DNA from 2 places in the Pseudomonas sp. HUK17 genome. Region 1 is predicted to be linked to the other one. Evidence: predicted binding sites of a transcription regulator. Region 1 holds the regulator's gene; the other holds the start of a gene.
What was found. Region 1 encodes sigma-54, which starts transcription at its own class of promoters, with help from an activator protein. Its sites were predicted from a motif close to ANTGGCATNNANNTTGCTNT; they were not measured.

Region 1 (14,519 bases):
CATGAGTGATTACCTGAATAGCGTCGGCTCGGCCCTGCTGGGTCCCGGCGGACTCGCGGTGGACGATCTGCAACCCGTGCTGCAGCGTCTGGCCGGGCCCGGCATCGACGCCGCCGACCTGTATTTCCAGAGCATCGTCTCCGAGTCCTGGCTGCTGGAAGACGGCATCGTCAAGGAAGGCGGCTTCCACCTCGACCAGGGCGTCGGGGTGCGGGCGCTGTCCGGCGAGAAGACCGGCTTCGCCTACAGCAACGCCATTACCGGCGAGGCCCTGGATCTGGCCGCCCAAGCCGCGCGTTCCATCTCCCGTAGCGGCGTCGAGGGCCAGGTCCAGGCATTTCGTGCGGTAGAACCCGCGCAGCGCCTCTATGGCCAGGACAATCCCCTCGATGTGCTGGATCGCGCTACCAAGGTCACCTTCCTGAAGCAGCTGGACGAGGCCACCCGCGCCCTGGATCCGCGCATCCAGCAGGTCACCATCAGCCTGGCCGGGGTCTGGGAGCGCACTCTGGTGGCCGCGGTCGACGGCACCCTCGCCGCCGATGTGCGCCCGCTGGTGCGCCTGGGCGTCAGCGTCATCGTCGAGCAGAACGGCCGCCGCGAGCGCGGCAACAGCGGTGGTGGTGGTCGCTGCAACTATCGTTACTTCCAGCGTGACGACCGCGCCCTGGGCTATGCCCGCGAAGCGGTCCGCCAGGCGCTGGTCAATCTGGAGGCCACCGCGGCCCCGGCCGGTACCCTGCCGGTGGTGCTGGGCGCCGGCTGGTCCGGCGTGCTGCTGCACGAAGCGGTCGGCCATGGCCTGGAAGGCGATTTCAACCGCAAGGGCAGCTCCAACTACAGCGGCCAGCTCGGGCGCCAGGTAGCCTCGTCGCTGTGCACCATCGTCGACGACGGCACCCTGCCGGATCGCCGTGGCTCCCTGTCCATCGACGACGAGGGCACGCCCAGCGACTACAACGTGCTGATCGAGAACGGCATCCTCAAGGGCTACATGCAGGACAAGCTCAACGCCCGGCTGATGGGCGTGGCGCCCACCGGCAATGGTCGCCGCGAGTCCTATGCCCACCTGCCCATGCCGCGCATGACCAACACCTACATGCTCGCCGGCCAGAGCGATCCGGCCGAGATCATCGCCTCGGTGGAGAAGGGCATCTATTGCGCCAGCCTGGGTGGCGGTCAGGTGGACATTACCAGTGGCAAGTTCGTCTTCACCACCAACGAGGCCTACCTGATCGAGAACGGCAAGCTCGGTCGTCCGGTGAAGGGCGCCACCCTGATCGGCAACGGACCCGAGGTCATGAACCGCGTGTCCATGGTCGGCAACGACCTGGCGCTGGATGCGGGGGTAGGGACCTGTGGCAAGGACGGCCAGTCACTGCCGGTGGGCGTGGGTCAGCCGACGCTGAAGATCGACGCCATCACCGTGGGCGGCACCGGCGCCTGATGCGGGCACCGGCCGTAGCCGTAGCGGACAGAAACCTAGCGCAGACCGCGCTGGGTTTCGTCGAGGGTGCGGATGTACTTGAAGACCTTGCGCGCCGCCGCGGGCGGCTTGTTGTGCGCCGCCTCGTGCTGGGCATGGCGCACCAGGCCGCGCAGATGCTGGCGATCGGTTTCCGGATACAGCGCCACGAAGGCCTCCAGCGCCTGGTCGCCCTCGGCGATCAAGCGGTCACGCCAGCGCTCCAGGGCGTGGAAGCGCTCGTTGTACTGCCGCGTCGAAGTGTCCATCTGGTCGGCCAGCGCCAGGATCGCTTCCAGGTCCTGGTCGCGCATCAGCTTGCCCAGGTACTGGACATGCCGTTTGCGCGCAATGTGGGTCTTGTGCTTGGGCGCCTCGGCCAGGGCCTTGCGCAGCGGATCGGTCAGCGGCAGGCGGTCCAGCTGCTCGGCCGGCAGCCCGGCCAGGCGCTCGCCCAGCTCCTGCAGCGCGTGCAGCTCGCGCTTGACCTGCGTCTTGCTCTTTTCGCCCAGCGGCGCGTCGTCGTCGTAAGAATCAACCATGAACTATGGGGTCCAGCTAAGAATGGGCGCCATCATAACGAGTTGCCGCACGGTTGTCCGGCCTGGCCGGCGCCGTCCGTAAGGAGAACGTCATGAATCGCAACGCCGCCGTGGGTCCCGCCGCGCTCCCCGAATTGCGCGAACAGGTCGAGGCCATCCTGGCCGAGGCCCGGCGCCAGGGCGCCAGTGCCGGTGAAGTGGCCGTCTCGGTCGACCAGGGCCTGTCCACCTCGGTCCGCAAGGGCGAGGTGGAAACGGTCGAATTCAATCGTGACCAGGGCTTCGGCATCACCCTCTATGCCGGTCAGCGCAAGGGCTCGGCCAGTACCTCCGCCACCGGCCCCGAGGCGATCCGCGAAACCGTGGCCGCGGCCCTGGCCATCGCCAAGCACACCTCGGAGGATCCCTGCGCGGGCCTGGCGGATGCCGAATTGATGGCACGCGGCGAGCTGCCCGATCTCGACCTCTATCATCCCTGGGACATTACTCCAGAGCAGGCCATTGAGCAGGCCCTGGCCTGTGAAGCGGCCGCCTATGCCGCCGACAGCCGCATCGGCAATGCCGACGGTACCACCCTCAATACCCACCAGAGCTGCCGGGTCTACGGCAACAGCCACGGTTTCGTCGGCGGCTACGCCAGCACCCGGCACAGCCTGAGCTGCGTGATGATCGCCGGCAGCGGCGAGGCCATGCAGCGCGACTACTACTACGACGTCAACCGCATCGGCAGCGAGCTGATGAGCGCCGAGGAGATCGGTCGCCGCGCCGCCGAGCGTGCCGTGAGTCGCCTGGGTGCCAGGCCGGTGCCCACCGCCAAGGTCCCGGTGCTGTTTTCCCCGGAAATGGCCGCCGGCCTGTTCGGCACCTTTCTCGCCGCCATTTCTGGTGGCAACCTCTATCGCAAGTCGTCCTTCCTCGAAGGCGCCCTGGGTCAGCAGGTGTTTCCCGACTGGCTGACCCTTGACGAGCGGCCGCACCTGCCGCGCGCCCTGGGCAGTGCCGCCTTCGATGGCGAAGGCCTGGCCACCTACGCCAAGCCCTTCGTCGAGAACGGCCAGCTGGTGTCCTATGTGCTCGGCAGCTATTCCGCGCGCAAGCTGGGCATGCAGAGCACCGCCAACGCCGGTGGCGTGCACAATCTCCACGTCAGTCATGGCACGGCCGACCAGGCCGAGCTGATCCGGCAGATGGGCACGGGCTTTCTGGTCACGGAAATGATGGGGCAGGGCACCAACCTGGTCACCGGCGACTACTCCCGAGGTGCCGGTGGCTTCTGGATCGAGAATGGCGAGATCCAGTTTCCGGTCCAGGAGGTCACCATCGCCGGTCGCCTCGGCGACATGTTCCGCCAGATCCTGGCCGTGGGCAGCGACGTGGAACGCCGCGGCAGTCTACGCACCGGCTCGGTGCTGATCGACGGCATGACCCTGGCGGGCAGCTAGAACTGCGGTTGGAGTTGTCGCGATGAGGAAAATCCCGTCGAACGGGAGACAGCCCACCCCGTTACTCGTTAGTATCCTAGCAATGCACTAGGACATAGCCGTGCGGTCGAATCCGTTGACCGGACGGCCCAGGCTTCACAGGATGCGCCCTCGCGCATCTGCCGTACTCCCCGGCGCCCTCGGGCGCTGGGTCCATACCAAAGCCACCATGGAGACAATCCGCATGCCGCATACTCTGCCTCAGCTGCCCTACGCCTACGACGCGCTGGAACCGCACGTCGATGCCCAGACCATGGAAATCCACCATACCAAGCATCACCAGACCTACATCAACAACCTGAACGCGGCGCTGGAAGGCACCGAGTTCGCCAACCTGTCGGCCGAAGACGTGGTTCGTCAACTGGACAAGCTGCCCCAGGACAAGCGCGGCGCCGTGCAGAACAACGGTGGCGGCCATGCCAACCACAGCCTGTTCTGGACCGTGATGGCCCCCAACGCCGGCGGCAAGCCCGAAGGCGCCCTGGCCGAAGCCATCGAGTCCCAGCTGGGTGGCTTCGATGCCTTCAAGGAAGCCTTCACCAAGGCGGCCCTGACCCGCTTCGGCAGCGGCTGGGCCTGGCTGAGCGTCACCCCCGAGAAGAAGCTGGTGGTCGAGAGCACCGGCAACCAGGACAGCCCGCTGATGACCGGCAATACCCCGATCCTCGGCCTGGACGTCTGGGAGCACGCCTACTACCTGCGCTACCAGAACCGTCGTCCCGACTACATCGGCGCCTTCTTCAACGTCATCAACTGGCCGGAAGTGTCCCGTCGCTACGAAGCGGCGCTGAACGCCTGAGTTGACGCCCCATAAAAAAAGCCGCCCTCGGGCGGCTTTTTTTATGGGATACGGCTGGAGCAGGGTGCTTATCACTCACCCTCGTCGAAGTAATTGTTGATCAGCTCGATCAGGGCGCGCATGGCCTCGTCGCTCTGTTCACCTTCGGTTTCCAGTTGCAGCACCGTGCCCTTGCCGGCGGCCAGCATCATGACCGCCATGATGCTCTTGCCATCGACTGGCGGCTCGCCACTACGGCCGACGCGAACGCTGGCGGGATAGCGGCCAGCCACGCCGACGAACTTGGCGGCGGCACGGGCGTGCAGACCCAGCTTGTTGATGATGGTGATCTGTTGGGCAGGCATTGAGTCTGTCCTTGTCGAAACGAAACGGGCGTCAAAGATCGCGGTGACGAATCTGGACGTTCTTGAGCAGGTCTTTGAGTTCGCGACCCAGGCGATCGGCCAGATAGACCGAACGGTGATGACCACCGGTACAGCCGATGGCCACGGTCACATAGGACCTGTTGTTGGCGGCGAAACGCGGCAGCCACTTCACCAGGTAATCGCGGATGTCATTGTACAGGGTCTCTACCTCGGGCTGTTGCTCGAGATACTCCCGCACCGGGGCGTCCAGTCCGGAAAAGTCGCGCAGGTCCGGTTTCCAATAGGGATTGGGCAGGAAGCGCACATCGAAGACCATGTCGGCATCCACCGGCAGGCCGCGCTTGAAGCCAAAGGACTCGACCAGGTAGGCGGTACCCGGCTCCGGCGCGTTCAGCAGGCGCAACTTGAGGATGTCGCGCAGCTGATAGAGATTCAGGTGGGTGGTATCGATCTTCAGGTCGGACAGATCGGCGATGGGCGACAGCAGCACCTGTTCGTCGTGAATGGCCTCGGCCAGGGATCTTTCCTGGTTGGATAGCGGATGCCGGCGGCGCGTCTCGGAAAAGCGCTTGAGCAGCGTCTGGTCATCGGCATCCAGATAGAGGATGTCACAGCGGATGTTGCGGCTGCGTACCTGTTCGAGCAATTCGGGAAAGCGCTGCAACTGGCTGGGCAGGTTGCGTGCATCGATGGACAGGGCGACCTTGGGCTGGGGCCGCTCCATGTCGGTCAGGGCGTGCTGGGCCAGCTCGGGTAGCAGACTGGCCGGCAGGTTGTCGATGCAATAGAAGCCATTGTCCTCAAGCACGTTGAGCGCCGTACTCTTGCCCGACCCGGAACGTCCGCTCACGATGATGAGGTGCATGTCAGTGTCCGCTCTGGGCCTCGACGACGATCTGATAGAGCGCCTGGCTGTCCTTGGCCTTGCGCAGTCGGTCGCGGATGTCGGCGCGATCCAGGATGCCGGCGATCTGGCGTAGCAGGGTGAGGTGTTGTTCGGTGGCCGCTTCCGGGACCAGCAGGACGAACACCAGGTCTACCGGGGCGCCGTCCAGGGAATCGAAGTCCACCGGCTGCTGCAGGTGGAAGAGTACGCACAGCGGTTGCTGCAGACCCGCCAGGCGGCAGTGGGGAATGGCGATGCCATTGCCGAACCCAGTGGAGCCCAGGCGTTCGCGCGCCATCAGGCATTCATGGATGTGCGCCGCATCATGGCCGGGCAGTTCCTGCGCGGCCAGCTCGGCGATGCGTTCCAATACGGCGGCTTTGCTGCCACCCGGCGCACCCGTCTGGGTACGGCCGGGGGTCAGGATGTTTTCGAGTTTGATCATAAAGCGGCGATCGAACCTCAGCGGACGCCAATGCCCTGCTGGCGTTCGATCGATTTTTCCTTGTGTTTAATCAGTTGGCGGTCGAGCTTGTCGGCCAGGAGATCGATGGCGGCATACATGTCGTCGTGCTCGGCGTTGGCGACCACCGCAGCGCCGGAGACGTGCAGGGTGGCTTCGGCCTTTTGCTTGAGCTTGTCCACTTCCAGGATGACCTGGACGTTGGTGATGCGATCGAAGTGCCGTTCGAGGCGGGCGAGTTTCTCGCCGATGTAGTCACGCAGGGCTTCCGTCACTTCAAGCTGATGGCCACTGATGTTGACTTGCATACCGCTTCTCCTTATTGCCGGGCTGCGATCGGCGAAGCTGCTCGCCGACATGACACGGGTCGATCGAGGCACGGTCACACATCAGGACGCGTCATAGGAGACGCTTGCGTTCGCTGGACGGAGCGATACCCAGGGATTCCCGATACTTAGCCACCGTGCGACGAGCGACTTGTATACCTTGCGATTCCAGTAAACCAGCGATCTTGCTGTCACTCAACGGCTTTTTCGCGTTTTCCGCCGCCACCAATTTCTTGATGATCGCGCGGATCGCGGTGGAGGAGCATTCGCCGCCCTCGGCGGTGCTGACGTGGCTGGAGAAGAAGTACTTGAGTTCGTAGATGCCACGCGGAGTGTGCATGAATTTCTGGGTGGTCACCCGAGAGATGGTCGACTCGTGCATGCCCACCGCCTCGGCGATGTCGTGCAGGACCAACGGCTTCATGGCCTCTTCGCCATATTCGAGAAAACCCCGCTGGTGCTCGACGATCTGGGTCGCCACCTTCATCAGGGTCTCGTTGCGGCTCTGCAGGCTCTTGATGAACCAGCGCGCTTCCTGGAGCTGGTTGCGCATGTAGGTGTTGTCGGCGCTGCTGTCGGCGCGTTTGACGAAACCGGCGTACTGGGGATTGACCCGCAGGCGCGGTACGGCTTCCTGATTGAGCTCCACCAGCCAACGCTCGTTGTGCTTGCGCACGATGACGTCCGGCACCACGTATTCGGCTTCGCCGGATTCGATCTGCGAGCCGGGACGCGGGTGCAGGGTCTGGATCAGCTCGATGATCGGCTTGAGCTCGTCTTCCTTGATCTTCATGCGCCGCATCAACTGCGCATAGTCACGGCTGCCGAGCAGATCCAGGTAGTCGCCAACCAGGCGCTTGGCTTCGCCGAGCAGGGGCAGGGTGGCGGGCAGCTGGGCCAGCTGGATCAGCAGGCATTCGCGCAAGTTGCGCGCGGCGACGCCGGCGGGCTCGAATTGCTGGACGCGTCTGAGCACCACCTCGACCTCGTCGAGATCGACTTCCAGCTCGGGGTCGAGGGAGGCATGGATGTCTTCCAGGCTTTCCTGCAGATAGCCGTCGGTGTCGATGCCGTCGATGATCGCCAGGGCGATCAGGCGGTCGAGATCCGACATGGGCGCCAGGTTCAACTGCCAGAGCAGGTGGGTCTGCAGGCTCTCGCCGGCGGAGGTACGGGTGGTGAAGTCCCACTCGTCGTCGTCATTGCTGGGCAGGCTGCTGGCGCTGGTCTGGTAGATGTCTTCCCAGGCGGTATCGACCGGCAGCTCGCTGTCGCTGGGGATGCGCTCGCTCCACTCGGATTCGTCGGCCATCTCGTTGGTGGCGACCGAGGTTTCCTTGAAGGTGGTTTCCATGGTGCCGGAGCCTGAGCTCTCATCGCCTTCGCCCGAGGCTTCGCTCTGGTCGAAGTCTTCGCCTTCTTCCTGGCGTTCCAGCATCGGATTGGATTCCAGGGCTTCCTGGATCTCCTGCTGCAAGTCGAGCGTCGAGAGCTGGAGCAGACGTATGGCTTGTTGCAGCTGCGGCGTCATCGTCAGCTGCTGGCCCATCTTGAGGACTAGCGATGGTTTCATGGCTGCGGAAATACACCTTGTCTACCGACGCGAACAGCGCCACCGAACCTCGCGAACCCTGCGAGCGTTAGCAAATTATATGCCTTGTTTCCCCGGGTTTGCCTAGAGGCGGAATTCGTGGCCCAGATAGACTTCCTTCACCAGGTCGTTGGCGAGGACTTCTTCGGCGGTACCCTCGGCGATGAGCTGGCCATCGTTGACGATGTAGGCCGTTTCGCAGATGGTCAGGGTTTCCCGCACGTTGTGGTCGGTGATGAGCACACCGATACCCTTGGCCTTGAGGTGGCGGATGATCTGCTTGATGTCACCCACCGAGATAGGGTCCACACCGGCGAAGGGTTCGTCCAGCAGGATGAACTTGGGCGCGGTGGCCAGGGCGCGGGCGATCTCGACACGGCGACGCTCGCCACCCGACAGGCTCATGCCGCGGTTGTCGCGGATATGGGTGATGTGGAATTCCTGCAACAGGCTTTCCAGCTCGCGCAGACGACCGGCCTTGTCCAGGTCCTTGCGGGTTTCCAGGATGCCGAGGATGTTGTCGGCCACGGTCAGCTTGCGAAAGATCGAGGCTTCCTGCGGCAGGTAACCGATCCCGGCGCGGGCACGACCGTGCATGGGCAGGGCGGTGACATCCTGCTCGTCGATCAGCACGCGGCCCTGATCGGCCTTGACCAGGCCGACGATCATGTAGAAGCAGGTGGTCTTGCCGGCGCCGTTCGGGCCGAGCAGGCCGACGATCTGACCGCTGTCGATGCTGACGCTGACGTCGCGAACGACCTGACGACCCTTGTAGCTCTTGGCCAGATGCTGGGCTTTGAGCGTAACCGTCATTGTCCCTGCCCCGACTGCTGCTGATCCTTGGGCTGGATGACCATGTCGATCCGCGGCCGCGGCGTGGTGACCTTGCTGCCATTGGCACGACCGGCATTGACGATCTGGCGCTGGGTGTCGTAGACGATCTTCTCGCCTTCGAAGGTGTTGCCCTGTTGGACCACCTTGGCCTGGTCGATCAGGATGATGCGATTTTCCTGGGCGAAATACTGGATGGTCAGACCATAGGCCTTGACGATGTCCTTGTCCGCCGAAGGCTTCTGCTCGTAGTAGGCCGGCTTGCCCACTGCGGTGGCGACCTTGATGTTGCCCTGGTTGTCCTGGGTCAGGGTCACCGTATTGCCGGTGATCTTCATGCTGCCCTGGGTGATGACCACGTCTCCGCGGTACACGGCCACGCCCTGCTTGTCGTCGAGCTCGGCGCTGTCGGCCTGCACGCGGATCGGCTGGGTGCGATCGGTCGGCAGGGCCCAAGCCGCGGCACTGCCAAGGGTGGCGCCGAGGGTGAACAGGAAGGGGAGGGTTTTAACGAACCTCATGCTGGCCTCTTACGTTGGACAGCAGGAGCATTCTGCCGTCTTCTAGATACGCTTTCATGCCATTGGCCGTGGTCACCCCATTGGCGGCCTCGATTCTAACGGCTTGCTCGGTTTGCGCATATTGTTTGTCAGGAAAGACGGTCATGCGGGTGGTGGTCAACACCACTGGGCGGCCTTTCTCATCGGTACGCTCGACGCGTACGTCATCGATCAGCTCCGCCTGACTGCCACCGGGGGCGACCTCGGCGCGGGCACTGCGAATGTGCCAGGGATAGTCGGTACCGCGAAAGGCCAGCATGTCGGGGCGGGTCACCAGGGTGACGTCGGTCGCCTTGACGTGTTCGCTGCGCTCGGCCTTGAGTTCGTACTGGATCTTGCCATCCAGGCGATACTGGATCGTCCGGGTATTGAGGGCGTAGCCGTCGATGGCGCTGTCTTGCGGGGTCGACGAGGCCGGAGCATCGACGAAGCGCTGCGGCAGGATGTTCCAGTAGCCGATCGCGATGAGCGCGGCGGCGATCAGGACCAACAGCACGGGGCGGCGCAAGCTGCGAAACATGAGGGTACCTGTGGTGGGCCGCACCAGGGCGGCGGGTTGAACACGAGAGTGCAGCGTATTAGTCGGGCAGTATAACCCGGCCTACAGCACCCCGGCGCGTAGCAGGTCACCCATGTTGAGGGCACCGATCGGGCGCCGTTCGTCATCGATCACCACGAGCGCGTTGATCTTGTGCTCCTCCATGATCTTCAACGCCTCGGCCGCGAGCATCGGCGCCCTGGCGGTTCGACCACCGCGGGTCATCACGGTTGCGATGGGCGTGGTGCGCACATCGATGCCGCGATCCAGGGCACGACGCAGATCGCCGTCGGTGAAGATGCCGGCGAGACGGCCATCGGCGGCGAGCACGCTGGTCATGCCCAGCCCCTTGCGCGACATCTCCAGCAAGGCATCGGACACCAGGGTGTCTTCGCCGACCTGCGGCAGGTCGGCGCCGGCATGCATGACGTTTTCCACCTTGAGCAGCAGGCGCCGGCCCAGGGCGCCGCCCGGGTGGGAAAAGGCGAAGTCCTCGGCGGTGAAGCCACGGGCCTCGAGCAGGGCGATGGCCAGGGCATCGCCCAGCACCAGGGCGACGGTGGTGGAGGAGGTGGGTGCCAGATTGAGCGGGCAGGCCTCGGTGGCGACGCTGGTGTCCAGGTTGACGTCCGCGGCCTTGGCCAGCGGCGAGGCGGGATTGCCGGCAAAGCTGATCAAAGGGACGCCCAGGCGCTTGATCAGCGGCAGCAGGGTCAGGATCTCACTGGAGGTGCCCGACTGGGAGATGGCGATGATGACGTCATCGCGGGTGATCATGCCCATGTCGCCATGGCTGGCTTCGGCCGGATGCACGAAGAAGGCCGGGCTGCCGGTGCTGGCCAGGGTCGCGGCGATCTTGTTGCCGACATGCCCGGATTTGCCCATGCCCAGGACCACGATACGCCCACGGCAGGCGAGCAGGTGGCGACAGGCGGCGGCAAAGCTTGCGTCGATGCGTTCGCCCAGGGCGGCCACGGCCACTCGCTCTACATCTATGGTGCGCTTGGCGGAAGCGATGAAATCTATTGAGTCGGGCATGGGTCAGAAGGCAGGTGACGGGACAATCGGAAATTATATGCGCAAAGCCGCGACACTCAGCAACGCCGCCTGCAGCTTGGAAGTCTCATCGGCAACGAATGCTATAGTGCCGCCCTTTTGCCGGGGCCGCCGAACGCAAGAGCCGCGTGCCCTGAAGCGGCGGAGCGGCGTCTCCCTGCACAGAGTTGAACGTTAGGAGTCTTGATGACCGTCGATAGCCCGTACGCCGTGGAGTTGAAGGGTGTTTCCTTCAAGCGCGGCACGCGTCTCATCTACGACCGCGTCGATATCCGCATCCCGCGGGGCAAGGTCACCGGGATCATGGGACCGTCCGGCAGTGGCAAGACCACTCTATTGCGTCTCATCGCCGCCCAGTTGCGGCCGAGCAGCGGCGAGATCTGGGTCAATGGCGCCAATCTGCCGCAGCTGTCCCGCGGCGAACTGTTCGAGATGCGCCGGCAGATGGGCGTGCTGTTCCAGAGTGGCGCGTTGTTCACCGACCTCGATGTGTTCGAGAACGTGGCCTTTCCGCTGCGCGTGCACACCAAGCTGCCCGAGGAAATGATCCGCGACATCGTCCTGCTCAAGTTGCAGGCGGTGGGGTTGCGTGGCGCCGTCGAACTGATGCCGGACGAACTGTCGGGTGGCATGAAGCGCCGGGTCGCCCTGGCGCGGGCCATTGCCCTGGATCCGCAGATCCTCATGTACGACGAGCCCTTCGTCGGCCAGGACCCCATCGCCATGGGCGTGCTGGTGCGCTTGATCCGCCTGCTCAACCAAGCCCTTGGATTGACCAGCATCGTGGTCTCCCACGACCTGGCCGAGACCGCCAGCATCGCCGACTACCTCTATGTGGTGGGCGACACCAAGGTGCTGGGGCAGGGCACGCCGAAGGAATTGCGCGAATCGCCGGATCCGCGGGTTCGCCAGTTCATGCAGGGCATCCCCGATGGCCCGGTACCCTTCCACTATGCCGCGCCGGATCTGCGCGATGCCTTGCTGGGGAAACACTGATGCGTAAGGTCTCCGCCGTGGAGCGGATTCGTCGGCTGGGCCGAGCCGGGCTGGACGTCGTGGCGGCCATCGGCCGCTCGGTGATCGTCCTGCTGCTGGCGGTGTTCGGTCGCGGTGGCGTGGGCAACGGCCTGCAGCTGCTGGGCAAGCAACTCTATTCGGTGGGCGTGATGTCGCTGCCGATCATTGTGGTGTCGGGCTTCTTCATCGGTATGGTGATCGCCCTGCAGGGCTACAACATCCTGGTCAAGTACGGTTCCGAGCAGGCCGTGGGGCAGATGGTGGCCCTGACCCTGCTGCGCGAACTTGGCCCGGTGGTGACCGCGCTGCTGTTCGCCGGCCGGGCGGGTTCCGCCTTGACCGCCGAGATCGGCAACATGAAATCCACCGAGCAGCTGTCCAGCCTGGAAATGATCGGCGTGGATCCGCTCAAGTACATCGTCGCGCCGCGTTTCTGGGCCGGTTTCATTTCCATGCCCCTGCTGGCCGCCATGTTCAACGTGGTGGGCATCTGGGGCGCGGCCATGGTCGCCATCGACTGGCTCGGTGTCTACGACGGCTCCTTCTGGGCCACCATGCAGAACAGCGTGATGCTCAGCGACGTGCTCAATGGCGTGGTCAAGAGCCTGGTGTTCGCCTTCGTGGTGACCTGGGTCGCCGTCTTCCAGGGGTATGACTGCGAGCCGACCTCCGAAGGCATCGGTCGCGCCACTACCCGTACCGTCGTCTATGCGTCGCTCGCCGTGCTCGGCCTCGACTTCATTCTTACCGCCCTGATGTTTGGAGATCTCTGATGCAAACCCGCACCCAGGAAATCGGTGTCGGACTCTTCCTGCTGGCCGGCGTGCTCGCACTGCTGCTGCTGGCACTGCGGGTAAGCGGTCTGACGATGAGCGACCACCACGATACCTACAAGGTCTACGCCTACTTCGACAACATCGCCGGTCTCACCGTGAGATCGCGGGTGACCATGTCGGGCGTGACCATCGGCAAGGTCACCGCCATCGATCTCGACCGCAACAGCTACCGCGGTCGGGTCACCATGCAGATCGACAAGCAGGTGGACAACCTGCCGACCGACTCCATCGCCTCGATCCTGACCGCCGGCCTGCTTGGTGAGAAGTACATCGGCATCAGCGTGGGCGGTGACGAGCAGGTGCTCAAGGAGGGTTCGACCATTCGAGATACACAATCCTCGCTGGTTCTCGAAGACCTGATTGGCAAATTCCTGCTCAACTCGGTCAATAAAGACTCTTCCGCCAATAAATGATGAGAGGCTTCTCCATGCTCAAGCTACTTCGTCACGGAGTGATCGCGATCCTGGCCCTGCTGCCGCTGGTGTCCCAGGCGGCGCCCTCGGCCCATGACGTCATCCAGCAGACCACCAGCACGCTGCTCAGCGACCTCGAGACCAATCGCGACCGGTATCGCAGCAGCCCGGAAGCCTTCTACGAGTCGCTCAACAACATCCTCGGCCCGGTGGTGGATGCCGAAGGCATCTCGCGCAGCATCATGACCGTGCGCTATAGCCGCAGTGCCTCGCCCGAGCAGATGGCGCGCTTCCAGGAAAACTTCAAGCGCAGCCTGATGCAGTTCTATGGCAATGCGCTGCTGGAGTACAACAACCAGGGTATCCGCGTGCTGCCTGAAGGTCCGTCCGACGGTCCCGACCGCACCAGCGTGGGCATGGAGGTCAAGGGCAACAATGGCGCCGTGTATCCCGTGCAGTACAGCATGGTCAAGCAGGGCGAGGACTGGAAGGTCCGTAACGTCATCATCAACGGCCTGAACCTCGGCAAGCTGTTCCGTGACCAGTTCGCCCAGGCGATGCAGGAGAACGGCAACGACCTGGACAAGACCATCAACAACTGGGCGGGCACCGTGGCCAAGGCCAAGGACTCTCCCGAGGCCCAGAAGGCCAAGGTCGGTTCGTGAGTCGCGCCGCCATCACCGGCGAGGGCGCTCGACTGCAGCTGTCGGGCGTGCTCGATCACGCCAATGTGCCGGCCCTGCGTGAGCAGGGCCGGGCACTGATCGGTCAGGGCAGTGGGCCGCTGGTGCTCGACTGCGCTGGCATAGAACGCTCCAACAGCGCCGGATTGGCGCTGTTGCTGGCCTGGCTGCGCGATGCCCAGGTCGCGGGGCGCCCGCTGACCATCGCCGGTCTGCCCTCCGAGTTGCGGCAGATCGCCGAGGTCTCGGATGCCCTGGAGTTGCTGCCCCTGGCGGACGACGCTCACGGCTAACGGTCATCGCAGTCGCCGTACAGCCGGTTTTTTTGTATGATCGCCGGCTGTACTAGATTGCCGAGGTGCCGCCATGCAGGCCCAAGAAGTCAAAAGCCTCCTGGAGGCAAAACTGGCCGATACCCAGGTCGAAGTGGAAGGCGAGGGCTGCAACTTCCAGCTCTACCTGATCAGCGACGAGCTCCAGGCACTCAGCCCGGTCAAGCGTCAGCAGCAGGTCTACTCCCACCTCCAGCCGCAGATCGCCGATGGCAGCATCCATGCTGTCACCATGAAATTCTTCACCCGTGCTGCCTGGGCCGAACGCGCCTGATTCGCAGCGCCGAGAACTCGCTATGGACAAACTGATCATTACCGGCGGCAACTGCCTGAAC
Region 2 (14,519 bases), on a different contig from region 1:
GCACCAGAGCGGAACGGGGTGGGGTGCCGGGTTGCCTTGGTGCTTCGGCTGCCATTGCCAATCCCATGAGCTAGGCCGTGGGGTGAAAAGCGCTCTAGCCTGGGGTTTGCGACTTTTCACGGACGAAAAAAGAGGCCATCACAGTGAGTGATGGCCTCGAGAAGAAAAGAGGGGATTCCCCAGCCTGCCTGTACCGAGGTCCCCAAAAGGGTAGTTACCTAGGTTATTGCAGAAGGTGTGCCAAGTTTTGAGTTGGGTGGTTTTTGGGAGCGTCGTAGGTTGGGTTGAGCGCTAGCGAAGCCCAACGTTATTAGCGGTGCCTAGTCTTATTGCTGCCCTAGCTGCCCTAGCTGCCCTAGCTGCCCTAGCTGCCCTTGTTGCCCTTGCTGCTTATCGCGGTTGCGGACGGCTCTGGTTTCGCCTAGCCGGCGACTTACTTTTCTTTGCTTGCGGATCGCCGCCCGGTGCAAAGAAAAGTAAGCAAAAGAAAGCACACCCCGACAGTTCAGCCCTTCGCTGCGCTCCGGGTCCCCTCGCTCCGGCGCCGCTCCAGGGGCACGGCACGAAGGGGCTTCCTGCCCCTCGCGCCTTGCTCGGCGTCCTGCCTCACATCCCCCTCCACGACACCTGCACTCGGCCTCACTGACGGGGCGGGGCGCAGGCCTGAGACTTCGCTGTTCATAGGATTCGTAGCATGGAAAACCGCGCAGCGTTTTCCACTGGCGCGTAACGCCGATCCCTGTGGACAAGGCTTCGCCGTTGTCCACGCTACGGGCTACTGGTGACGTGTTCTTCAACCAATACTTTCAGGCTAGCGAATCGCCCCGTTCAGAAGGGCGAACGCCAGTGTCGTGGAGTGGGTCGAGCCGCAGGGATGCGGCGAGAGGTCCAGTGGGCCACGGACGGCCCATCTGGACCGACCCCGGAACGGCGTTGGTGTGAGCGAACCCGGAGCGCAGCGGAGGGCCGGATGGTCGGGGCAAGCGTTTTTGCTTACTTTTTTCGCGACTGAAAAAAGTGAGTCGCCCGAGTGGGCGAAAAAAGAGCTACCAGCAAAACACGATAAGCAGCTAAGGCACCGATATGAAGTTCAAGCCTGGCAATGTTGGACTTCGCTTACGCTCAGCCCAACCTACGGCACCGTAGAGAACCCTCAGTCCTCCCCCTCCTCATCCGGCCCGTCCACCTTCATGCCCAGCTCCTTGATCTTGCGGGTCAGGGTGTTGCGGCCCCAGCCCAGCAGGACGGCGGCGTCGCGGCGCCGGCCGGCGGTGTGCTTGAGGGCGGTCTCGATCATGATGCGCTCGAAGGCCGGCACGGCGTTGTCCAGCAGGCTGGACTGGCCGCGGGTAAGGGCCTGGTCGGCCCATTGGCGCAGCGCCTGTTCCCAGTTCGCGGCGGGGGCGGCGTCCTGGGGCTGGTTGAGCAGCTCCGGCGGCAGGTCGTCGATCAGCACCTCGCGGCTGGAGGCCATTACCGTGATCCAGCGGCAGGTGTTCTCCAGCTGGCGCACGTTGCCCTGCCAGGGCAGGCCTTTCATGTACTCCTCGGTCTCGCTGCGCAGGGTCTTGGGCTCCACGGCCAGCTCCTGGGCGGCGCGGGCGAGGAAGTGGCGGGCGAGGGCGGGGATGTCCTCGCGGCGGTCGGCCAGGCGTGGAATGTGGATGCGGATGACATTGAGGCGGTGGAAGAGGTCTTCGCGGAACTTGCCCTCGCGCACCAGGCCTTCAAGGTTCTGGTGGGTGGCGGCGATGATGCGCACGTCCACCTTGACCGGGGTATGGCCACCGACGCGATAGAACTCGCCATCGGCCAGCACGCGCAGCAGGCGGGTCTGGGTGTCGGCCGGCATGTCGCCGATCTCGTCGAGGAACAGGGTGCCGCCATCGGCCTGCTCGAAGCGGCCGCGGCGCTGGGCGGCGGCGCCGGTGAAGGCGCCTTTCTCGTGGCCGAACAGCTCGGACTCCATCAGGTCCTTGGGGATGGCGGCCATGTTCAGGGCGATGAAGGGCGCGGCGGCGCGCGGGCTGTGGCGGTGCAGGGCGTGGGCGACCAGCTCCTTGCCGGTGCCGGATTCGCCGTTGATCAGCACCGTGATGTTGGAGTGCGAGAGGCGGCCGATGGCGCGGAACACCTCCTGCATCGCCGGCGCCTCGCCGATGATCTCGGGGGTGCGGGTCAGGTGCGCCGGCTCGGCGAAACCCTGCTGCTCCTGGGCATGCTGCCCGGCGCGCTTGACCAGGGCCACGGCCTCGTCGACATCGAAGGGCTTGGGCAGGTACTCGAAGGCGCCGCCCTGGTAGGAGGCCACGGCGCTGTCCAGGTCGGAATGGGCGGTCATGATGATGACCGGCAGGCGCGGGTGCATCTCGCGGATGCGTGACAGCAGGTCCAGGCCACTGGTCCCCGGCATGCGGATGTCCGAGATCACCACGTCCGGTTGCTGGCGACCGAGGCGGGTCATGACGCTGTCGGCGCTGTCGAAGGCGACGGTGGTCATGCCTTCCTGTTGCAGGGCTTTTTCCAGGACCCAGCGGATGGAACGGTCGTCGTCGACGATCCAGACGGTCTCCTGACGGCTCATGCGTACTCCTCGTTATTCCAGCGGCAGGAAGATGCTGAAGGCGGTGTGGCCAGGATGGCTTTCACACTCGATCAGCCCCTGGTGCTGGGTGATGATGTTCTGGGTGATGGCGAGCCCGAGGCCGGTGCCGTCGGGGCGACCGCTGACCATGGGATAGAAGATGGTTTCCTGCAGGTCCGGGGGGATGCCCGGGCCGTTGTCGGTGATCTCCACCTTGCACACCAGACGATGGCGGTGGTGGCCGATGGTGAACTGGCGCAGGGTGCGGGTTCTCAGGGTGACCCGGCCCAGGCGCAATTCGTTCTGCTGGGAGATGGCCTGCATGGCGTTGCGCACGATGTTAAGCACCGCCTGGATCATCTGCTCGCGGTCAATCATCAGATCGGGAATGCTCGGATCGTAGTCGCGCACCAGGTTGATCAGTCCCTGGCTTTCCGCTTCCACCAGGCTGCAGACCCGTTCGAGAACCTCGTGCACATTGGTGACGGCCAGCTTGGGCAGCTTGTTGGAGCCGAGCATGCGGTCGACCAGATTCCGCAGCCGATCCGCTTCCTCGATGATGACGTTGGTGTAGTCCTTGAGCGCCTCTTCCGGCAGCTCGCGGGCCAGCAGCTGGGCCGCGCCGCGGATGCCACCGAGAGGATTCTTGATCTCGTGGGCCAGGCCGCGCACCAGCAGCTTGGTGGTCTCCTGCTTGGAGAGCTGCGCCTCTTCCTTGGTGATGCGCAGCAGCCGGTCGCGCGGATGGACTTCCAGCAGCAGCAGGGTGTTGTGGCGATCCAGGATCGGGGTCACCGCATAGTCCACCGTGAGGCTGTTGCCCGAGGTGGAGATCAGCAGCGCCTCGCGCTTGGTGAAGGGATGGGCATGATCGACCGCCTGCCGCAGCGCCTGCAGGGCCTCGGGCGATTCGGTGAACAGCTCGCTGATGAACTGGCCATGGCTGCGCTGGCCACTGATGGCCAGGAGCATCTCGGCCGCCGGGTTCATGTACTCCAGGCGCAACTCCGCATCGAGCAGAATGACTGCGGTGGTGAGGTTGTCGAGCAGGAGTCGGTGAATGACGTCGGTAGGCATGAGAGGCCACAGCGCTATAGGGACGATAGGAAAATGCAAGAAGCAAACCAAGACGCCCCGAGTTAGGGCAGATGGCTGAAACGTGCACTAACAGCCGCCGCGCGACGGGCGGAACGAAACTGGATTTGTATCAAGATGGTGCACAATGAAAAAGCGCACCAAATAGGTGCGCTAGAGGAAGGGTAGCCAGGATTTCCTGGGTTCGGGCGGTTTCATGTCCAATGGGCATTCCGGCCGCTTGCCCCAGTCCTTGTCACTGCAGGGATGGGCACGGCGCTTCTGCTCCAGCGAGGGGCGGCGCAGATGGAAGGGCTGGGCCGGGGTACGCTCCAGTACGTTGCCGTCGGCGGCGAGGATCTCCGCCACCAGGCTATGGGTGCCACGATTCAGGTTGTCCAGGGGAAACACTGGACTGCGACCGACGCCGGCTTCCTTGTCATCCAGCAGCAGCCGGTAGCTGTGACCCGGCTGCAGCTCCGGTTCGCTGACCAGGCTGACGATGAGCTGCCCTTGCTGATCGATCACCGTAGCATCGGGCTCGGGTACCAGGATGCGCAGCATCTGGTAGCGGAAGGGCGCGGCCTTGGGCGTCCTGGCCGCCGGTGCGGCCGGTGTCGGACTCAGCTTGCGGGTCGGCTGGCCCTGCTGATTGAGGTTGTTGGGCACCGTGATCGGCACCTGGGTCGCCTTGACGCCCTTGGGTGGCTGGTCGGTGTAGACCCGATTGCCGTCCTTGTCGACATAGCTGTAGACCGCCGCCTGGGCGGGCAGCAGCAGGCAGAGCAGAACCAGTGCCAGGAGCGTGCGCATCAGCGAGCCGGGCTGTTGACGCTGATGCGCTGCACGGTAACGGTCTTCTCGGCACTGGTCTGGATCACCTCGCCAGTGCCGGACAGCACCTGGGCGGCGAAGCGGTGCTCACCGCGCTCCAGGTTGGCCACGCCGAAACGGGTGCTCTGACCTGGGCTGCCATAGGGCGCGCCGTCCACCAGCAGTTGCAGCGACTGCCCCGGGCCCAGGGCCGGTTCCACTGAGACCCCCACAGAGAAGGTGCCGTTGTTGGCGCGGATGGCCTCGTCGTCGGGCACATTGACTTCCAGACGGCTGAAGGCCGGGCCGGCAGGGGTCGCCGCCGCAGGCGCACTGGGGATGGGCGGCGCCGGTCGTGGATTGTCCACGGTGTTGGTGGGCGCCACCTGCACCGGCTTGGCATTGGCCGAGGGCTGATCGCTGAATACCGTGTTGCCTTCGGCATCCACCGACTTGTAGATCGCGGCCTGGGCGGAGCAGGCGAGGCAGAGCAGACAGCAGGCAAGCAGGCGAGGCATGGCGGAATCTCGGCCGGGCGATGGAGATCAAGGGTAGCAGGCGCGTCGTGTGGTCAGGTAGGCAGCTCGGCCGCTCCGCGCTGGCGCCGGTCGCGGCTGCTATTCCTACGCAAAGAAAACCCGCGCAAAGAAAAGGCCTCCCGAAGGAGGCCTCTTTCAGTTACTGCAGCGGGATCAGACGCTGTAGTACAGATCGTATTCCAGCGGGTGCACGAAGGTACGCACCTTGATCTCTTCCTCGGACTTCAGCTCGATGTAGGCATCGATGAACTCGTCGGTGAAGACGCCGCCCTTGGTCAGGAACGCACGACCGGCGTCCAGGGCTTCCAGGGCTTCCTTCAGGCTGCCGCAGACCTGCGGGATCTTCTTGCCTTCTTCCGGCGGCAGATCGTACAGGTTCTTGTCGGCGGCATCGCCGGGGTGGATCTTGTTCTGGATACCGTCCAGGCCGGCCATCAGCAGGGCGGCGAAGCACAGGTAGGGGTTGGCAGCCGGATCCGGGAAGCGGGCTTCGATGCGGCGGGCTTTCGGGCTCGACACATAGGGGATACGGATGGAGGCGGAACGGTTACGGGCCGAGTAGGCCAGCATGACCGGTGCTTCGAAGCCGGGCACCAGACGCTTGTAGCTGTTGGTGGACGGGTTGGTGAAGCCGTTCAGCGCCTTGCCGTGCTTGATGATGCCGCCGATGAAGTACAGGGCGGTGTCGGACAGGCCGGCATAGCCTTCGCCAGCGAAGGTGTTCTTGCCATCCTTGGAGATGGACATGTGCACGTGCATGCCGGAGCCGTTGTCGCCGTACAGGGGCTTGGGCATGAAGGTGGCGGTCTTGCCGTAGGCATCGGCCACGTTGTGCACGACGTACTTCAGGGTCTGGGTCTCGTCGGCCTTCTTGACCAGGGTGTTGAACTGCACACCGATCTCGTTCTGGCCAGCGGTCGCCACTTCGTGGTGGTGGACTTCCACGACCAGGCCCATCTCTTCCAGGGCGTTGCACATGGCGGTACGGATTTCGTGGTCATGGTCGACCGGCGGCAGGGGGAAGTAGCCGCCCTTGACGCCCGGGCGGTGGCCCTTGTTGCCGGACTCGAAGTCGGCGTCGGTGTTCCAGGAGGCCTGCTCGGAGAAGATCTTGAACATGGAGCCGGAGATGTCCGACTTGAACTTCACTTCGTCGAAGATGAAGAACTCGGGCTCCGGGCCGACGAACACGGTGTCGCCGATGCCGGTGGACTTCAGGTACTCCTCGGCAGCACGGGCGATACCACGGGGGTCGCGCTCGTAGGGCTGCATGGTGGAGGGTTCGATGATGTCGCAGACCAGGATCAGGGTCGGCTCTTCGGTGAAGGGATCCAGAACGGCGGTGCTGTCGTCGGGCAGCAGGATCATGTCGGAGGCTTCGATGCCTTTCCAGCCGGCGATGGAGGAGCCGTCGAACATCTTGCCGTGGGCGAAGAAGTCTTCGTCCAGCGCGTCACGCGCCGGCATGGTGACGTGTTGCTGCTTGCCTTTGGTGTCGGTGAAGCGCAGGTCTACCCACTTCACGTCGTTTTCTTTGATCAGTTGAACAGCCTTCGACATGGTTTCCTCCAGAGGAATTTCGGCCGGGAGCGGTTGGCGGTACTCCCGGTATCAGCTGTGCCCTTGAGGGGCGCTTCCGTACTGCCTGGTCCATGACCGGCGTTCCACGAAAAGCGCCCTATGCTGGCCCAGGGGCGGCTGCCTCACAAGAGAGCAAGTTGTATGCCAGTGCCCTCAAATGGGCTGGAGGCCCTTCCTGACGCCTGTCGTGCCGTTTTCAGGCCAGTCGAGGCCGTATATGTGCACCAAAATAGTGCATCGAAATCCGTCCCTGCACTCAAATGGCGCCAGAGGTGATTTTGTCGGTTGAATTCGAGTGCTCGATGGTTTTCAGGTATGATATTGGCCCTTTTCTTTCGCGTTACCCGCCCCCCGTTTCCCGCTCATGAAGCTCATCATCAAGGTCTTTCCGGAAATCACCATCAAGAGTCGCCCGGTGCGCAAGAATTTCATTCGCCAGCTGGTGAAGAACATTCGTGTCGTGCTGCGCGATCTGGATCCGGATGTCCGCGTGGAAGGGGTCTGGGACAACATCACTCTGGAGACCGCGCTAAGCGAGCCGCGGCTGCTGGCGGACATGAAGCAGCGCCTGGCCTGCACCCCGGGCATCGGCCAGTTCCTCGAGGTGCACGAGTATCCGCTGGGTGACTTCGAGACCATCCTGGAACTCTGCGTGCGCCACTTCGGTGAGCGGGTGCGCGGCAAGGTATTCTCGGTGCGCTGCAAGCGTGCCGGCCGCCATGACTTCTCCTCGATGGACGTGGAGCGCCATGTCGGCGGTGGCCTGCGCGAACGCTGCGGCGGCGCCGGCATCGCCCTGAAGAATCCCGAGGTGAACGTCCGCCTGGAGATCCGTGACCAGCAGCTGTTCATCATCGACGAGCACCACGAAGGGCTGGGCGGTTATCCGCTGGGCGCCCTGGAGCAGGTGCTGGTGCTGATGTCCGGTGGCTTCGACTCCACCGTGGCCGCCTACCAGATGATGAGACGCGGGATGGTCAGCCATTTCTGCTTCTTCAATCTCGGCGGGCGGGCCCACGAACTGGGCGTGATGGAAGTGGCCCACTATCTCTGGGAGAAGTACGGGCGCTCCCAGCGCGTGCTGTTCATCAGCGTGCCCTTCGAGGAAGTGGTGGGGCAGATCCTCACCCAGTGCGACGACAGCCACATGGGCGTCATCCTCAAGCGCATGATGCTGCGCGCGGCCAGTCGCATCGCCGAGCAGCTGCAGATCGAGGCGCTGGTGACCGGCGAAGCCGTCTCCCAGGTTTCCAGCCAGACCCTGACCAATCTGGCGGTGATCGACAAGGCCACCGATACCCTGGTGCTGCGCCCGCTGCTGGCCAGCCACAAGCAGGACATCATCGACACCGCCCAGCGCATCGGCACCGCCGACTTCGCCAAGCACATGCCCGAGTACTGCGGCATCATCTCGGTGAATCCCACCACCAAGGCCAAGGCCCTGCGGGTGGAGCACGAGGAAGGCAAGTTCGACATGGCGGTGCTCGACGCCGCCCTGGAACGCGCACGCTTCATCACCGTCGACAAGGTGATCGAGGAGCTGGGCAAGGACGTGCAGGTGGAAGAGGTGGACCAGCCGCTGCCCGGGCAGATCGTGGTGGACATTCGCCATCCCGACGCCCAGGAAGACCTGCCGCTGGAGCTGCCTGGCATCGAGGTGCAGACCATGCCGTTCTTCGCGCTCAACAGCCGTTTCAAGGAACTGGACGAGAATCGCCAGTACCTTCTCTATTGCGACCGCGGGGTGATGAGCCGGCTGCACGCCCATCACCTGCTCACCGAAGGGCACGCCAATGTGCGCGTTTATCGTCCGGCCTAAGCAGCCGGGCCTGCTGGGTGGCAGTATCCGCCACCGCCCTCCCGACCTCTTCTAGCCTGCCGGCCACATACCGGTCGGCCGCGTTTCGCGCCTTTGCAATCTCCGGCTGTCAGCCTGCTGGCTGAAGCTCCTTCATTTCTATACCGAGAACACCACTGTGATCGAGAATCTACGCAACATCGCCATCATCGCGCACGTCGACCATGGCAAGACCACCCTCGTCGACAAGCTGCTGCGCCTGTCCGGCACCCTGGACCGCAAAGAAGCGGAAAACGAGCGGGTGATGGACAGCAACGACCAGGAAAAGGAACGTGGCATCACCATCCTGGCCAAGAACACCGCGCTGAAGTGGGGCGACTACAACATCAACATCGTCGACACCCCCGGCCACGCCGACTTCGGTGGCGAGGTGGAGCGTGTGATGTCCATGGTCGACTCTGTGCTGCTGGTGGTCGACGCCCAGGACGGCCCCATGCCGCAGACCCGCTTCGTGACCCAGAAGGCCTTCAAGGCTGGTCTGCGTCCGATCGTGGTGGTCAACAAGATCGACCGTCCCGGCGCGCGTCCGGACTGGGTCATCGACCAGATCTTCGACCTGTTCGACAACCTCGGCGCCACCGATGAGCAGCTGGACTTCCCGATCGTCTACGCCAGCGCCCTGAACGGCATCGCCGGTCTGGACCACGAGAAGATGGACGACAACATGGATGCCCTGTTCCAGGCCATCGTCGACCACGTCCCGGCTCCCCAGGTCGATCTGGACGGCCCGTTCCAGATGCAGATCTCCCAGCTGGACTACAACAGCTTCCTCGGCGTGATCGGTATCGGCCGCATCGCCCGTGGCCGCATCAAGGCCAACACCCCGGTCGTCGCCATCAGCGACGACGGCAGCAAACGCAACGGTCGTATCCTCAAGATCATGGGCCACTCCGGCCTGCAGCGCGTGGAAGTGGCCGAAGCCGAAGCCGGCGACATCGTCTGCGTCTCGGGCATGGACGAGCTGTTCATCTCCGACACCCTGTGCGATCCGCAGAACGTCGAAGCGCGCCCGCCGCTGACCGTCGACCAGCCCACCGTGAGCATGACCTTCCAGGTCAACGACTCGCCCTTCGCCGGTCGTGAAGGCAAGTTCGTCACCAGCCGCAACATCAAGGACCGTCTGGAGAAGGAACTGCTGCACAACGTGGCCCTGCGCGTCGAGCCGGGCGAGTCGGCCGAGAAGTTCAAGGTTTCCGGGCGTGGCGAGCTGCACCTGTCGGTACTGATCGAGAACATGCGCCGCGAAGGCTTCGAGATGGCCGTGGGCCGTCCGGAAGTGGTGATCATCGAGAAGGACGGCGAGAAGCAGGAGCCCTACGAGAACGTCACCATCGACATCGAAGAGCAGCACCAGGGCTCGGTGATGGAGCAGATGGGTCTGCGCAAGGGCGATCTGACCAACATGATCCCCGACGGCAAGGGCCGTATCCGCCTGGAATACACCATCCCAGCGCGTGGCCTGATCGGCTTCCGTAACAACTTCCTGACCCTGACCTCGGGCAGCGGCATCCTGACCTCGACCTTCAGCCACTACGGCCCGATCAAGGCCGGCGAAGTGAGCAACCGTCAGAACGGCGTGCTGGTGTCCATGGCCACCGGTACTGCGCTGACCTACTCGCTGGAAACCCTGCAGAGCCGCGGCAAGCTGTTCCTGGCGCCGGGCGACGAGATCTACGAAGGCCAGCTGTGCGGCATCAACAGCCGTGACAACGACCTGGTACTCAACCCCACCAAGGGCAAGAAACTGGACAACATGCGCGCCTCGGGCAAGGACGAAGTCATCGCCCTGGTGCCGCCGATCAAGTTCACCCTCGAGCAGGCGCTGGAATTCATCGCCGACGACGAGCTGGTGGAAGTGACGCCCAAGTCCATCCGTCTGCGCAAGAAGTACCTGAACGAGAACGACCGCAAGCGCTTCGAGCGTTCCAAGGTCTGATCCCGCCCGGGTAGTACAGGAAAGCGCCTTCGGGCGCTTTTTTGTTGGCTGTTTTTCAGCAGGTGCCGCGCGCGGGACTGGCGGCTCTGCTAGCGTTTGTCTCACGGTCGCGCCACCCGGAACGGCCCCTTCTGCAGGATGCTGCCATGCTCAAGAACACCCTCGCCGCCGCCCTGACCCTGACCGGTCTCTTCGGTCTCGCCACGGCCCAGGCCGCCGGTTGCGGCACGCCACGCAACGCCTTCGATACCGTCTACTGCGCCAGCAACCTGTTCGCCCAGAGCGACAAGTCGCTGAACCAGACCTATGGCGAACTGCGCAAGCAGCTGCCGGCCGATCAGCAGGCCGTGCTCAAGCAGCGCCAGCTGGCCTGGATCAAGCAGCGTGACAGCCAGTGCGCCCGCGAGGAAGCCGATGGCTACTTCGTCAATCTGGACTGCGCCGTCAGCCTGACCGAAAGCCGCCTGGAGACCCTCAAGGAGCGCCTGCGCGAGTGCGCCAGTACCGGCTGCGAGGCGGGCAAGCTGGGGCAGTGAGGTGAGCCGCGGGAGAGTGATCCGGCGGTTCCCTCTCCCCAACCCTCTCCCGGAGGGAGAGGGGGAAAAGCAGCCCAACACCCCTATCATCCAAAGGTGTTGCGGCCCTGGGCAGGGCTTGAGGTGCGAGCGCAACCGCATCAGCCTCCTGCTGCCCATCACCTGGGCGACCGCTCTGGCGCCTGCCTTTCAGCACTGCAACGAACGTCTCGTACTTTTTTGTTCACATCCGGATACAAGGACACAAAAACCGTCTAGCGTGAGGCGACACGCCCTGACGCGTGCTCCGATAACAACAATCAAGGATGCAGGCATGACATCTTTCCTCAGGCAACGCCTGCCGCTGGCCATCGCCCTGGCGACGGCGCTCGCGGCAACCGCCCAGGCGGCTCCCAATCCCTACAGCGGCTTCACCGTGTTCGGCGACAGCCTGCTCGATGCCGGGCAATTTCCCGACACCGGGGTCAACGGCGCCAGCCTCAGATTCACCAATCGTGTCGGCCCCGGCTACAGCCCGGCGAGCGGCGCGGTGACCGGACCGGTGTCCTCGATCCTGCTCGGCCAGCAACTGGGCTTCGACGTCCGGACCCTGGACGCCTCGACCTCGCTGATCAATCAGCGGATCGGCCTGAGCGATGGCGACAACTGGGCCACGGGCGGCTACACCACGGCGCAGATCCGCGACTCCATCACCGCCCGCAATGGCTCGGTGGTGGCGGTAGGTGGGCTGACCCTGCGCAGCCGCGACGGCTACCTGCCGGCACTTGCCAGCCAGGGCCTGAGTCTGGATCCCAATACCCTGTTCTACATCAGCGGCGGGGGTAACGACTTCCTCCAAGGACTGGTCACCTCGCCGGCCACCGCGGCAGCCGCGGCCAATCGCCTGGGCGACGGTGTCGCTGCCCTGCAGCAGGCCGGCGCGCGCTATATGGTGGTCTGGCTGCTGCCGGACATCGGCCAGACCCCGGCCCTGGCCGGTTCGCCGCAACAGGCGGCCAGCTCGGCCCTGAGTCGGGTCTACAACCAGGCCCTGGTGGCGCGGCTGGCCGGCATCGACGCCGAGATCATCGGCCTCAACGTGCCCCAGCTGCTCGCCGAGGTGGTGGCCGAGGCGGGGCGCTATGGGCTGGCCAGCGGACAGAATCTCACCGGCACCTGCTTCAGCGGCGACAACTGCACCCGCAACGCTACCTACGGCCTGGGCGCGGCGGCGGCCGATCCCAGCCAGTTGCTGTTCAATGATCGCGTCCACCCGACCATCACCGGTCAACGACTGATCGCCGACTACGCCTATTCGCTGCTGGCGGCGCCCTGGGAGGTCACCCTGCTGCCGGAGATGGCCCAGTCCACCCTCAGAGCCCATCAGGATGGCCTGCACCAGCGCTGGCTGGGCGATTGGCATGCCTGGCAGCCGGTGGGGCGCTGGCAGGGCTATGTGGATACCAGCGCGCGACGCCTGGACGTCGACGACCAGCGCAGCACCGCTGGCGGCGATGGCAACGGCTACAGCCTGGACCTGGGCGGCAGCTATCGGCTCAGCGAGGAATGGCGCTTCGGCGTCGCCGCCGGGGTCGCGCGGCAACACCTGGAACCCGGTGCGGCCGATTCCAGCTATCGCCTCAACAGCTATCTGCTCAGCGCCTTCGCCCAGTACCAGGGCGAGCGCCTCTGGGGCGATCTCACCGCCACCGGTGGCCGCCTGGACTATGACGATCTGAGCCGGCGCTTCGCCCTCGGCTCGACCACGCGCAGCGAGCAGGGCGATACCGATGGTGATCTGCGTGCCCTCTCGGCGCGCCTGGGCTATGACCTGGCGGCGGCTGGCAGCCCCTGGCACCTGAGTCCCTATCTCAGCGCCGACTATGCCCGCGTCCAGGTGGACGGTTATCGGGAGCGCGGCAACGACGCCACGGCGCTGGAGTTCGACGACCAGTCGAGCACCTCGCGACGGCTGGGGCTGGGCCTGCAGGGCCGCTGGCAACTGGCACCGGCTACGGCGCTGTTCGCCGACCTGGGTCGCGAGCGGGAATTCGCCGACGGCACTCACGATCTGACCATGCGCCTGAACAGCGTGCCGGGTCTGGATTACACCCTGGACGGCTACCAGCCCGACCGCGACCGTACCCGCCTGAGTCTGGGCGTGGTCCAGCGGGTGACCCCGGAACTGACCCTGCGCGGCGGCTACAGCTATGCTGGCGCGGGCGATACCCAGCAGCAGGGCGTGGGGCTGGGCCTGTCGCTGGATTTCTAAGCGTCGCTCGACCTGGATAACGGGCGCTGACCTTGTCAGCGCCCGTTATCCCTAGACCCGGCTGGGATCACCCAGCCGTTGGCGCTGCCAGTCGCGCAACTCGTCCAGACGCCGCGGCGGGCAGACCAGAAAGCCCTGCAGCAGATCGCAACCGGCCTGCTGCAGGCACAGTTGCTTGAGCTCGGTATCCACGCCCTCGGCGATGACCTGGGCGTCGCGGGCATGGCAGAAGGCGATGAGCGCATTCAGGCTGGCCTGGTTACCGGGCTGGCTGAGGCGCTCGACGATGAGCCGGTCGAACTTGATGGTGTCGGCAGGATAGTCGGTGACCTGCTGGATGGAGGTGTAGCCGACGCCGAAGTCGTCGATGGCCACGCGAAATCCCTCGGCGCGCAATTCGTGCAGCAGCCCCAGGGTGCGCTCGTTCAGCTCGGCGGCGAAGGTCTCGGTGAATTCCAGTTCCAGATGGCCCGGATCGACGCCGTGGTGGCGCACCCGCTCGCGCAGATAGGGCACGATGTCGGCCTGATCCAGCTGCGCGGATGACAGGTTGACGGACAGCACCAGGTCGCTGCCCAGTACCTCCTGCAGTGCCAGGTACTCGCGGCAGGCCTGGTCCACGACCCAGCGATCGATCCAGCGGAAATGCCCCTGGCGTTCGGCGATGGGGATGAATTCCGCCGGCGATACCGAACCCAGGCGCGGTGAATTCCAGCGCAGCAGGGTTTCGGCAGAGCGTACCTGGCCGCTGCTGTCGACCGCCGGCATGTAGACGAGGTGGAATTCCTCGTCCGGATTCATTCGCCGCAGGTGCTCGTCCAGGAGATCCTGGCGGCACTGGCGCGCAGCCAGTTCCGGGGTGAAGTGCACCAGGTGATTGCCGCCTTCGTTCTTGGCTCGTTCCATGGCCAGATCGGCCTGGGCCAGCAGGTCGGCCAGGTCCAGCGGCGCCTCGGGGGTCGCCAGGCCGATGCTCAGGGTCACGGCATAGCGGCGTTCGCCGACCAGGGTGCCGTTGGCGTAGTTCTGCTGCAGTTGCTGGCCCAGGGCGAGGGCCTCGGTCGCTGCTGCCGGACCGCGCAGCAGGACGGCGAATTCATCGCCCGCCAGGCGCGTGAACACCAGTTCGTTGCCTGCTTGATAGGCCTCCAGCAACTGCTGGGTCTGGCGCGCCACGGCCTGCAGCAGTTCATCGCCCACCTCGTGGCCGAAGCGGTCGTTGACCGACTTGAAATGGTCGAGGCCGAAATAGAGCAGGGCGATGCGGCGGCCATCAGGCTTGCCCGCCAGCCAGGATTCGCCCATGAGCTGGAAGTAGCGGCGGTTGCCGATCTGGGTGAGGACGTC

Region 2: glnA (glutamate--ammonia ligase) is a predicted target of sigma-54. The motif match lies at 6,721-6,740, and genes of this name have one in related genera.

Annotation. Positions count from the first base shown of each region.
Region 1 is NZ_LSMW01000007.1:9,698-24,216, reverse strand. Features, by position in the region: gene tldD (metalloprotease TldD) at 2-1,447, shown strand; gene yjgA (ribosome biogenesis factor YjgA) at 1,483-2,007, opposite strand; gene pmbA (metalloprotease PmbA) at 2,100-3,449, shown strand; gene AX284_RS04210 (superoxide dismutase) at 3,673-4,287, shown strand; gene AX284_RS04205 (HPr family phosphocarrier protein) at 4,359-4,631, opposite strand; gene rapZ (RNase adapter RapZ) at 4,663-5,517, opposite strand; gene ptsN (PTS IIA-like nitrogen regulatory protein PtsN) at 5,519-5,983, opposite strand; gene hpf (ribosome hibernation-promoting factor, HPF/YfiA family) at 6,001-6,309, opposite strand; gene AX284_RS04185 (RNA polymerase factor sigma-54) at 6,401-7,900, opposite strand; gene lptB (LPS export ABC transporter ATP-binding protein) at 8,003-8,731, opposite strand; gene lptA (lipopolysaccharide transport periplasmic protein LptA) at 8,728-9,270, opposite strand; gene lptC (LPS export ABC transporter periplasmic protein LptC) at 9,257-9,829, opposite strand; gene AX284_RS04165 (KpsF/GutQ family sugar-phosphate isomerase) at 9,911-10,885, opposite strand; gene AX284_RS04160 (ATP-binding cassette domain-containing protein) at 11,090-11,899, shown strand; gene mlaE (lipid asymmetry maintenance ABC transporter permease subunit MlaE) at 11,899-12,693, shown strand; gene mlaD (outer membrane lipid asymmetry maintenance protein MlaD) at 12,693-13,169, shown strand; gene AX284_RS04145 (MlaC/ttg2D family ABC transporter substrate-binding protein) at 13,184-13,834, shown strand; gene AX284_RS04140 (STAS domain-containing protein) at 13,831-14,145, shown strand; gene AX284_RS04135 (BolA family protein) at 14,219-14,458, shown strand; gene murA (UDP-N-acetylglucosamine 1-carboxyvinyltransferase) at 14,481-14,519, shown strand, end outside.
Region 2 is NZ_LSMW01000012.1:434,614-449,132, forward strand. Features, by position in the region: gene ntrC (nitrogen regulation protein NR(I)) at 1,154-2,584, opposite strand; gene glnL (nitrogen regulation protein NR(II)) at 2,597-3,661, opposite strand; gene AX284_RS08930 (DUF4124 domain-containing protein) at 3,833-4,471, opposite strand; gene AX284_RS08935 (DUF4124 domain-containing protein) at 4,471-4,989, opposite strand; gene glnA (glutamate--ammonia ligase) at 5,164-6,570, opposite strand; gene thiI (tRNA uracil 4-sulfurtransferase ThiI) at 6,956-8,410, shown strand; gene typA (translational GTPase TypA) at 8,568-10,385, shown strand; gene AX284_RS08955 (lysozyme inhibitor LprI family protein) at 10,532-10,921, shown strand; gene AX284_RS08960 (autotransporter domain-containing SGNH/GDSL hydrolase family protein) at 11,235-13,172, shown strand; gene AX284_RS08965 (putative bifunctional diguanylate cyclase/phosphodiesterase) at 13,224-14,519, opposite strand, start outside.